Regions from separate parts of the Vibrio sp. QJM3NY_39 genome, predicted to be linked through region 1. Evidence: predicted binding sites of a transcription regulator. Region 1 holds the regulator's gene; the other holds the start of a gene.
The links. Region 1 encodes PurR, which represses purine synthesis genes. Its sites were predicted from a motif close to TNANGNAAACGTTTNCNTNA; they were not measured.
Positions count from the first base shown of each region.

Region 2: a site for PurR is predicted at 2,730-2,749, ahead of purL (phosphoribosylformylglycinamidine synthase). Genes of this name have one in related genera too.

Region 1 is NZ_CM173505.1:1,199,721-1,205,607, reverse strand. Features, by position in the region: gene cmoM (tRNA uridine 5-oxyacetic acid(34) methyltransferase CmoM) at 1-208, opposite strand, end outside; gene elyC (envelope biogenesis factor ElyC) at 324-1,178, shown strand; gene torR (two-component system response regulator TorR) at 1,440-2,153, opposite strand; gene torD (molecular chaperone TorD) at 2,438-3,085, shown strand; gene purR (HTH-type transcriptional repressor PurR) at 3,402-4,406, shown strand; cyclic di-GMP riboswitch class I at 4,577-4,662, shown strand; gene AC3CHU_RS05495 (TfoX/Sxy family DNA transformation protein) at 4,790-5,380, shown strand; gene AC3CHU_RS05490 (TVP38/TMEM64 family protein) at 5,516-5,887, shown strand, end outside.
Region 2 is NZ_CM173505.1:2,839,549-2,845,435, reverse strand. Features, by position in the region: gene tadA (tRNA adenosine(34) deaminase TadA) at 1-514, shown strand, start outside; gene AC3CHU_RS12690 (hypothetical protein) at 573-707, opposite strand; gene mltF (membrane-bound lytic murein transglycosylase MltF) at 1,026-2,594, opposite strand; gene purL (phosphoribosylformylglycinamidine synthase) at 2,924-5,887, shown strand, end outside.

The sequences.
Region 1 (5,887 bases):
GCCCAAGCGACGCAATTTTTTGCGACATCTGCGCAAGGCCGCCTCCAGCATCAAGCACATGCAGCGGCGAAGCTGATTTCTCAAATTTGCTCAAAGCTTGTTCTAAATCTTCCCATACGATGATCTGACGGATCTCTCCTTTGTCAGAGCCGTAAATGTTTTTTGCAAATTTGTGGGCAATATCGTCGAAATTACGGTCTTCAGTCACGGCTACTTGAGTTATTATGTCCTATCGTGCCTGCTATTCTGTCACAGGAATTTCAGGAATAAAGAGGCGATGTCTCTTTTTACTACTAAGTGATGTTTTTTCGGACTATTCGGATATGTTTGAGCTGAAAAAAGTAGTGTCTTCGTTACTGATGCCACTGCCAGCAATGTTAATTCTCGCTTTTCTGGGTTTAGCCCTAGTGATGTTTACTACCAAAAGGAAGACGGGTTGCCTAATCACCCTTTCAGCCCTCTGTGGTATTTTCCTCATCGCTTTCCAGCCAGTTTCTAATCAACTTTTAATGCCAATGGAAAGGCAACACACCGCTTTTTTACCTGTCGATGAAACCGTCGATTACGTGATGGTTCTCGGAAGTGGTCACGTCGTAGACGACCAAATCCCACCAACATCAGAGCTTAGTCGCACCGGTCTTATGCGTTTAAGTGAAGGGATTCGTATTCTACGCCTTTACCCTGGTGCAAAACTCATTTTGTCTGGCTATGGCGCAGGCACTGAAGTGAGCAATGCTAGAATGATGGCCAAAGTTGCGTTGGCACTAGGTGTCTCAAAGCCCGATATCATTCTGCTTGAAACAGCAAAAGACACTTGGGAAGAAGCCCGCCAAGCCGCTGCGTTCGTTAAAAATAAAAGAATGGTACTGGTAACTTCCGCTAGCCATATGACTCGCGCATTGAATGAATTCCATGCTGCCGGCATGAGGCCATTACCAGCACCAACCAACTACCTTGCACAAGAAGGGATTGTTGAACCTTGGAATAAGTACATGCCCAAAGCTCTTTACCTTGAGCAAACTGAACGTTACTGGCACGAAACAATGGGGTTGATGTGGCAAAGCCTGCGTGATTGGCTTGATACAAGTAATGACACCGTTGAAGAACCCATTGTTGTTCCTGAAACATCTCGCTTAGTTGAAGATGACGGTGGTATTTCTGCGGCGCAGCCTCAATAAGCTCAGCCGAATCAGTAAACTGAATTTTATCAGTAGACATAATCTTACCTGTAGACATAATCTTACCTGTAGACATAGCCTTACCTGTAGACATAGCCTGATCTGTAGACTCGGCCAGATAGGCAAGACTGATTAACCAAGTAATTTGCAGGTTTCCAGTTCATAAACAGTAAAAGCTAAGTAATAAAAAAGCCGAGACATCAATGATGTCTCGGCTTTTACGTTTAAATATCGTTGTTGATTGGTCACTCCCGAAGGAAATCAATCACCAGCGAACATGTAACCTTCACCGTGAACCGTTACAAAAATTTGTGGATTCTTAGGGTCAAACTCCATCTTCGCACGCATACGACGGATTAACACGTCGATAGTTCGATCGTTTGGAGCATCCACTCGGTGGCTGATCATATTCAGAATGCGTTCACGACTTAATACCTGGTTAGGGTAAGAAGAAAGCGCTACCAACAGTTCATATTCAGCTTTAGTCAGTTTTACCGGCTCGCCGTTTTTGCTTAGCGCACGACGAGGGATATCAAACGTCCACTCACCAAAACGAACCACAGATTCGTCTTCAGTCTCTTCAACCTTACCTGCTGCTGTTTTACGAGCGGCAGAAATGCGCCAAAGTAGGTTTTTAACTCGAACCAATAACTCGCGAAGTTCGAAGGGTTTAGTAACGTAATCGTCAGCGCCCATTTCAAGGCCAACGATTTTGTCGATGCTATCCGTGCGTCCAGTAACTAAAATAATTCCAATGTCTGATTGACTGCGTAATTCGCGAGTTAGCATCAATCCATCTTCGCCTGGTAAGTTGATGTCCAGCATAATGAGGTCAACGTTATTATCTTCTAACACGTTTCTCATTTGAGCGCCGCTTTCTGCTTCGCTTACTGTGTAACCTTCGTTCTGGAAGTATCCGACCAGTTTACTGCGGGTTACCACATCATCTTCTACGACTAATACGTGATAGCTCATCTACACCACTTTTCTTATTTAATAGTTTCAGTGACTATTCTATTCATAACTCGTAACAATTCTAGTGGTACACAAGATAAAAGCCAGAAACATGGATCTTTTTTGATACAAGACAATCTTAAACCTTGCTATTTATCGTCCATCGCAATTCAATATAGGCATTACTACTAACGAGTAACTTTGCGTTTCGCAAATAACCTTGTTATTCAGCCTTGGTGTGCTTTGCACAAGTAACTTCAAGATGCATATAAGTAACACCACAAGACTAAATCAGGATCTAAGAAATGAAAGATACGAAAGCGTTCAACGAGCAAAGAGCAGAAATATACTGGTGGCTATCAAGCTTATTCGCTAAAGAGCTCACTCAAGAAGAACTCGATCACTACCACTCTGTTGAAATTCGTTCTTTCCTAACTGGTTTAGGCGAAAATGAAACACTAAAACCGGCGATCGATAGCCTAGTGGATGCGCTAAACCGCCTACAAACGCGTGAGGATGCTCAACTAGAATTGTCTGCTGACTTCTGTGACTTATTCTTAAAAACAGATAAGCATGGCGCACTTCCTTACGCTTCTATGTATATCGGTGAGACTGGCCTTTTGAATGATAAGCCAGCAAAAGATATGGAAGAGATCATGGCCAAGCACAACTTAGTGGTGAACCAAGACCTAAAAGAACCAGCTGACCACATCGCTATCGAACTCGACTTCCTTGGCAACTTGATCATCCGTTCTAATGAAACGGAGCTTGAAGAAGAGCTAGAAAAATCCTTCGCTGTTCAACAGCAATTTATCGAGCAACAACTTCTTACTTGGGTACCAAAGTTCAACGTTAAATGTCATGACGTTGACGAATTCGGTTTCTACGCATCAGTCTCATCTCTGCTACTTGCATTCTGCAAATTGGACACCCAATACCTTGCTGGTGAATAAGCTGATTGGATGACTCGTTAAATAAATTCAGAAGAATGTGACAATTCACCCGGATTTCCGGGTGAATTTTATTGCGAGTAATTTCTAGTCAGTCTAAAATTGTGACCGCAAACGATAAAATATGAAACATTCACGAAATGCTATGCTTATTATAGTTTTGAGCATTTCGGTGTTAAGACAAGCCGCTCAATAGCGGTTTTTTGTTTTTTAGCACTTTAGTACCCAAAGAGCCCTACAAATTTAAGCTCTTAGTTAGGTAGCTTAACGGCTACTTCATTCCGTACTTTGGGAAAGTAGCTTCTAATAGGATAAAACCATGGCCACTATAAAAGATGTCGCTCGCTTAGCAGGCGTATCAACAACAACCGTTTCTCACGTAATCAACAAAACTCGCTTTGTTGCAGAAGCGACTCAAGAAAAAGTAAACAAAGCCGTAGACGAACTAAACTACGCGCCGAGTGCTGTTGCTCGTAGCTTAAAATGTAATACAACGCGCACTATCGGCATGCTAGTGACTCAATCAACCAACCTATTCTTCTCTGAAGTTATCGATGGTGTTGAGAGTTACTGTTACCGTCAAGGTTACACTTTGATCTTGTGTAACACTGGCGGTATCTATGAGAAGCAGCGCGACTACATTCGAATGCTTGCAGAGAAACGTGTAGATGGCATCTTGGTTATGTGTTCAGACCTAACTGAAGAATTAAGAGAGATGTTAGACCGTCACGCTGATATCCCTAAAGTTGTCATGGATTGGGGCCCTGAGACCTCTCAAGCCGATAAGATCATTGATAACTCTGAAGAAGGTGGCTATCTGGCAACCAAGTACCTTATTGAACGCGGTCATTCTAAGATTGCTTGCTTAAGTGGCCACTTAGACAAAGCAGCATGTGTAGAACGTATTGCAGGTTACAAACGTGCGTTGGGTGAAGCCAAAATAGCTACTGATGAGCGTCTAATCATTGAAGGCAACTTTGAGTGTGATACCGCTGTGATTGCTGCTGATCAAATTATTAAAATGGAAGATCGCCCTACAGCCGTATTCTGTTTTAACGACACCATGGCACTTGGCCTAATGAGTCGCTTACAACAACAAGGTATTCGTATCCCTGAAGATATTTCAGTGATTGGTTACGATAACATCGAGTTAGCTGAATACTTCTCTCCACCATTGACCACGGTTCACCAACCGAAGCGTCGTGTTGGTAAGAATGCATTCGAAATTTTGTTAGAACGCATCAAAGACAAAGACCATGAAAAACGTGTATTCGAAATGCACCCTGAAATTGTTGAGCGAAGCACAGTTAAAACGTTAAATTAATTGATAAATTCAGTTTAGTTTAATCAAGCGCACCTTTAGGTGCGCTTTTTTTATCAACAACATCAATGAACCTGGTATCATACTGGAAAGATCATTAATTGAAGCAGTATCACATTTTGAAATAACAAGTGTGAGCCTCATTCAACAAAAACTTTATTCTATTCAATCAGTCACGCACAGGGCAAATCACTTGAAAGAGTGAGACGCAAAGCTTCCGGCCTAAACCACTCGTTGGTATGGTAGCGGGGTTACCGATGGCAAAATGCAGTAACTACTAATAATTTAGTAATTTACGGCTAATTGACAATTTAATTGCAACATTTTGCTAATCTCTCGGACCTGCTTATTTGGTGGCGTAGTTCAAATACACCGAGATAAATAACATGGATAAACCGATACTAAAGGATTCAATGAAATTATTTGAATCCCTAGGAAAAATAAAATCACGCTCGATGTTTGGTGGCTTCGGTCTTTTTGCTGATGACACTATGTTTGCTCTGGTTGTAAATGACCAGCTGCACATACGAGCAGACAAATGCACAACGAAACAGTTCGAACAACAAGGGTTTCAACCGTACGTCTACAAAAAACGTGGTTTCCCTGTCGTTACTAAATATTTCGCTTTACCCGAAGGCCTGTGGCAAGACCAAGAGAAAATCTTGCAGCTTGCAACAACGTCTCTGGGTTTTGCTAAAGAAGAAAAAGCTGAGCAATCTTCAGCTAAGCCTACTCGACTCAAAGATCTGCCCAACCTTCGACTCGCCACTGAGCGTATGTTGAAAAAAGCAGGGATCGATTCCGTAGAGCGTTTATATGAATCTGGCTCTGTAAACGCATTTAACGCCATCAAAGAATCACATGCGTCTTCTGTCAGTATTGAACTACTTTGGGCGCTAGAAGGCGCGATCAATGGCACACATTGGTCTGTTATACCGCAGCAGCGTCGTGAAGAGCTTATCAATCGCGTCAATTAACATTGTAAGTGAAAAACTATATACATAACTAAGCCGCATTTACTGCGGCTTTTTTTATATCTGCTGAAAGTTAATCTATGCTTTGCCTGTCTATCTATACTAATGGTATACATTGAAAATTTAGAGGAAGTATCAATGAGTAAGAAAATGATATTGGGTATTGTGTTGGTCGTAACCATCGTCTTGTTAGGCGTCAATTTCGGCCAATACCTAACGCTTGAAAATGCCAAGGCCCAACAAGCCGTTTTAAATGACTACATTGATAGCAACTTCATTGCTGCCGCTGCTATCTATTTTGTCGCGTATGTAATGATTACTGCTTTCTCAATTCCTGGTGCTGCTGTTGTGACCCTGTTAGGGGCTGCGCTATTTGGTTTCTGGAATAGTTTGCTGCTGGTCTCTTTCGCCAGTGCCATTGGTGCAACCCTCGCGTTTTTAAGTAGCCGTTATCTGTTACGTGACTGGATCCAAACTAAATTTGGTGACAAATTAGCAACGATTAACAAG
Region 2 (5,887 bases), 1.6 Mb from region 1:
AGAGAAAGAGGGAGAGGTTCCCGTTGGTGCCGTGTTGGTAAAGGAGGGTGAGATTATTTCTGAAGGTTGGAACCGTTCTATTGGAAGCCACGATGCCACGGCACACGCAGAAATCGAAACCTTGCGTAAAGCTGGGCAAGCTTTAGAAAACTATCGCTTACTCGATACCACCTTATACGTCACGCTTGAGCCTTGCCCAATGTGTGCAGGTGCCTTGTTACACAGCCGAGTAAAGCGCATTGTGTTTGGTGCCCCTGACTTAAAAGCGGGTGCAGCAGGTACGGTATTGAATCTCTTTGAAAGCCAAGCCTCATACCACTATGCAGACGTGGAAAATGGTTTGTTAGAACAAGAGTGCCGTGATCAACTGCAAGCGTTTTTCAAGCGTCGTAGAAAAGAGATAAAAGAAAAACGAAAGCAAGACCGTCTGTTGGAAGAGCAGTGTTTAGAATCTGACAAGGCAAGTAACAAGAATAACGTCAGTAACAAGAATAAGGTCTGTAACAAAAAATAGCAGCAAGCTTTCGGCACTCTCGATAGCAAGAGTGCCGCAGAAAACTTACTCGGTATATTTACTCAGAAAGTATCTGCATGAAAGCACGGTTGCGCCAAATGATTTTCTTCTTATTATTTGAAAGCATACGCTTACGACGGTTTGCAGCAACGGTCTTATCAAGGCGCTTCGATTTCAGTTTACTCTTCATCATTTCAACGATTTCCTATTTGTCGTCTGGCTTTGTAATTATGACTTCAGTTTTAATTATAGTGGTTATTTGTTTATGAGCTCTGTCGCGAACTTAGCGATACCTTTTGAGTAACCATCGCGATGGCCAGTGTCTGAATACAACAGAACATCATGGCGCTTATGGTGTGTCGTTATAAAGTTCGATTGTTACTGCAATATGACACCTCAAGTTTAACTGTCACTTTGCTGGTTTAGTTTCTCAATGCGAATTAGCCAATACGAACCAGTGGCTCATGTATAAAAAAAAAGAGCAACGCTATATAGAATTGCTCTTTTTTATTTATTTGGAAGACTCAGCTTCGTCGACAGCGGATTCAGCCGCACTGATTGTCGATTCAGCGCCCGAGATCTCTAAAGGTGGGATAACCACCAAACCTTCGAGGCTCGCTTCTTCTTCTTTATTTCGCTTATTCACATGACCAATAATGCTTTGGTAATAACGGCGAATATTCTCAACGTAATTCCTTGCTTCATCACCACGCGCATAGCCGTATCGAGTTTGGCTGTAGTACTTCTTTTGTCTCAATAGAGGAAGTCGATCTTTGACATCACCCCAAGCGTCAGGGTTGCCGCCTTGTGCTTTAGTTAAGCGGCGAGCATCCATCATGTGACCGTAACCTACGTTATATGAGGCGAGGGCAAACCAGATCTTTTCATGTTGAGTAATTGAGTCAGGAACTCGATTCACGATACGACGTAAATATTCCACGCCACCTTGTACCGACTGTTTCGGGTCAAGACGATTGGTTACACCTACGCTCTTCGCGGTTGGCAACGTCAACATCATCATGCCACGAACACCTGTGGGAGAACGCGCGACTGGGTTCCAGTGTGACTCTTGGTATGCCAAAGCTGCGATTAAGCGCCAATCAAATTCTTGCGAGTATTTCTGAAATAGTGGCGACCATTTAGGTAGCTTGCTGTCCAATGCGCGGATAAAGGCACGAGTATCAACGTAGTCAAAGGTACCAATGTGACCGATGTATTTCTCTTCCAGTGAAGCCAATTCACCAGACTGTTTAAGGTTACCGAAGAACTCAATCAGCAACGCATACAGGCTTTCATCTTCTGAACGTTCTAAGTACCAAGAGATAGGTTGGTCTTCTGTAAGTTCAAAAGCCAAAGCCACGTCTGGGTATAAACGTTGTGCGAGTGACAGCTCAATCGAATCCGCCACAGTAAACAAGCGTTCCCCTGTAGAGACTTCTTTTAGCAGGTCGTTGATGTCAGCATTGCCGATCGCATCGTAGATAAAGTCATCGTGTGTGTTTTGCAGCTGTTTTAGTGTTGGCTCAAAGTGTGAGTCTTTCACTACAACCAAAGATGGCGTCAATGTGTCAGTAGACGCTACCTCTTCTGGTTCAGTTTGTGCTTTTACGAAATCAGCCTGACGCTCATTCTCAAACCTGATCAGTTGCTCAAGGTTTCTTGGTCGCCACTGACCTTTTTTGTACACGACTTGTTGGCTTACATAGTAATAAGCAGGCGCAGCGCGATAGGCACGTGTCAGGTTGCTGTTTTGTGTTAACCCCGTTGCGATAAGATCGATCTCGCCTTTCTTTAACGCCGGAAATAGGCCGGATAGACGGTAAGCGGGTTTAACCTCAAGCTTTACACCAAGTTCTTCTGCAAACTCGCGAGCTAACTCGTAATCCAAGCCAGCAGGACCATCTGGACCGATGTAATAAGAGAGTTGGTTATTCAGGGTGCCGACACGAAGAACGCCACGCTCTCGTATCTGCTCAAGGACACTTTTAGGTTCAGATTCAATCTGGCATCCAGCCAACCCAAATAGGGCAATAGCGAGCAGAAGAAACTTAGACGAAAAGATGAGCGTAAATTTAGGCATCAAAATGAAATCTCGAAAAGTGGAAGCCCCTTTATACCAAACCCCGCAAGGCTGGCAAAGCAGGTTTATTTAAACAGTTGTAAAAGTGGTGATAAATGCAGCAAAAGTACCATTTACACAGAAAGATAAAAAAAATAACGCAAACGGTTGCTTTTGGTGTTACGTCACAAAAAGAAATGCTTTATAATGCGCTCGCATTGAAGAGGTGGAATCGGCATAGGTTTGGCAACCTTCGGGAATAGCTTCGAAGAAAACAGTTAGGTTGTTCCTATAACCCACTGAATTTATTCCAATACTACCTTAATCAACTGCATAAGAGACGTAAGCACATGAGAATTTTGCGTGGCTCCCCAGCTCTATCTGAGTTTCGTGTTAACAAGCTTTTAGAGCTTTGTCGTGAATTAAGCTTACCTGTAACAGGTATTTACGCTGAGTTTGCCCACTTTGCTGATCTAACGGCAGACCTAGATGAGTCTGAAGTTGAGAAGCTAGAAAAGCTACTGACTTACGGTCCAACGATTGAAGAGCATGAACCTGAAGGTTTACTGCTGCTTGCAACGCCACGTCCAGGCACTATCTCGCCTTGGTCTTCAAAATCAACAGATATCGCACACAACTGCGGACTGGCTAAAGTGTCACGTCTAGAGCGCGGTACTGCTTTCTACATTGAAACCTCTTCTGAACTTTCTGAGCTTCAACTTGTTGAGCTGAAAGCAATTCTGCACGACCGTATGATGGAAGTGGTTTTCACTGACTTCGAATCAGCAGCGGCACTGTTCACTGTTGCTGAGCCTGCTCCTTATGCGGAAGTTGACCTACTAACTGGCGGACGTAAAGCGCTTGAAAAAGCAAACGTTACCCTAGGTCTAGCACTTGCAGAAGATGAGATTGATTACCTTCTTGAAAGCTTCACTGAGAAGCTAGGTCGTAACCCGACTGACATCGAGCTAATGATGTTTGCACAAGCGAACTCAGAGCACTGTCGTCACAAGATCTTTAACGCTGATTGGACTATCGATGGCGTTAAACAAGAAAAATCATTGTTCAAGATGATTAAGAACACTTTTGAAACGACACCAGAGCACGTTCTGTCTGCTTATAAAGATAACGCAGCGGTAATGACCGGTTCTGAAGTCGGTCGTTTCTTCCCAGATCCAGAAACTCGTCAGTACAACTATCACCAAGAGAAAACACACATCTTGATGAAAGTTGAAACGCACAACCACCCAACGGCAATCTCTCCATGGCCGGGCGCATCAACAGGTTCAGGCGGCGAAATCCGCGATGAAGGCGCGACAGGTATTGGTGGTAAGCCAAAAGCGGGTCTGGTTGCTTTCTCTGTATCTAACTTAAAAATTCCTAATTTTGTTCAACCGTGGGAAACGGACTTTGGTAAGCCAAGCCGTATCGTGACTGCGCTTGATATCATGCTTGAAGGCCCTCTTGGTGGCGCAGCATTCAACAACGAATTTGGTCGTCCAAACCTACTAGGTTACTTCCGTACTTACGAAGAGAAAGTAAACTCTCACGCAGGTGAAGAAGTACGCGGTTACCACAAACCAATCATGCTGGCGGGTGGTTTAGGCAACATTCGTGATGATCATGTTCAGAAGAAAGAGATCCCAGTAGGTGCAAGCCTAATAGTTCTTGGCGGTCCAGCAATGAACATTGGCCTTGGTGGCGGTGCTGCATCTTCAATGGATTCGGGTTCTTCTTCTGAAGACTTAGATTTTGCTTCTGTACAACGTGAAAACCCAGAAATGGAACGTCGTTGTCAGGAAGTTATCGACCGTTGTTGGCAGCTTGGTGATGCGAACCCAATCGCATTCATCCACGATGTGGGCGCGGGCGGTATCTCGAATGCACTTCCTGAGCTAGTCGACGACGGTGAACGTGGTGGTATCTTCAACCTACGCGACGTACCAAACGATGAGCCGGGTATGAGCCCACTTGAGATTTGGTGTAACGAATCTCAAGAGCGTTACGTAATGGCGGTTGCTGATAAAGACTTAGCGACATTTGAAGCGATTTGTAAGCGTGAACGCGCTCCATTCGCGATTGTTGGTAAAGCAACAGAAGAACGAGATCTTAAATTAGAAGATTCACACTTCGACAACACGCCAATCGACATGCCGATGGACATCCTATTAGGTAAAACGCCTAAGATGCACCGTGACGCGAAAACGCTAAAAGCGAACAACCCAGCGATTGACCGTTCTGGTATCGAAATGAACGAAGCGGTTGACCGTATTCTTCGCCTACCAACAGTGGCAGAGAAAACATTCCTTATTACTATAGGTGACCGCTCGGTAACTGGCCTTGTAGCTCGTGACCAAATGGTTGGCCCATGGCAGGTTCCTGTCGCTAACTGCGCAGTAACTGCAGCAAGCTACGACTCTTACCACGGTGAGGCAATGTCTCTTGGTGAGCGCACTCCGGTTGCACTTCTAGACTTTGGAGCATCTGCTCGTCTAGCGGTTGGTGAAGCCATTACTAACATCGCAGCGACTAACATCGGCGATATCAAACACATTAAACTGTCGGCTAACTGGATGTCTCCAGCGGGTCACCCTGGTGAAGATGCAGGTCTTTACGAAGCGGTTAAAGCCGTGGGTGAAGAGCTATGTCCGGCACTGGGTCTAACTATCCCAGTGGGTAAAGACTCAATGTCGATGAAGACTAAGTGGGAAGAGAACGGTGAGCAGAAAGAAGTGACTTCTCCGCTTTCTCTCGTTATCACAGCGTTTGCACGTGTTGAAGATGTTCGTAAGACGATTACGCCACAACTTCGTACAGACAAAGGTAACACGTCACTGGTACTTATCGACCTTGGTAACGGCCAAAACCGCATGGGCGCAACAGCACTTGCTCAGGTTTACAAGCAGCTTGGTGATAAACCAGCAGACGTAGACAACGCGGCACAGCTAAAAGGCTTCTACGAAGGCGTTCAAGCACTTGTAGCTAACGACCAAGTTGTTGCTTACCACGATAAAGGCGATGGCGGTCTATTCGTAACGCTAGCTGAAATGGCGTTCGCAGGTCACTGTGGTGTTAATGCTGATATTGCAGCCCTTTTAGCTGCATCAGAGAACAGCGAAGACACGCTAGCAGCACTCTTCAACGAAGAGCTAGGTGCGGTAATCCAAGTTCGCAACGATGACCTAGACGCTGTTCTTTCTACTCTTGCAACAAATGGCCTAGAAGCGTGTTCACACGTAATTGGTTCTGTTGAAGCATCAGACGAAGTAGTGATTAAGTCAGGCGCAGATGTTGTAATCCAACGTAACCGTACT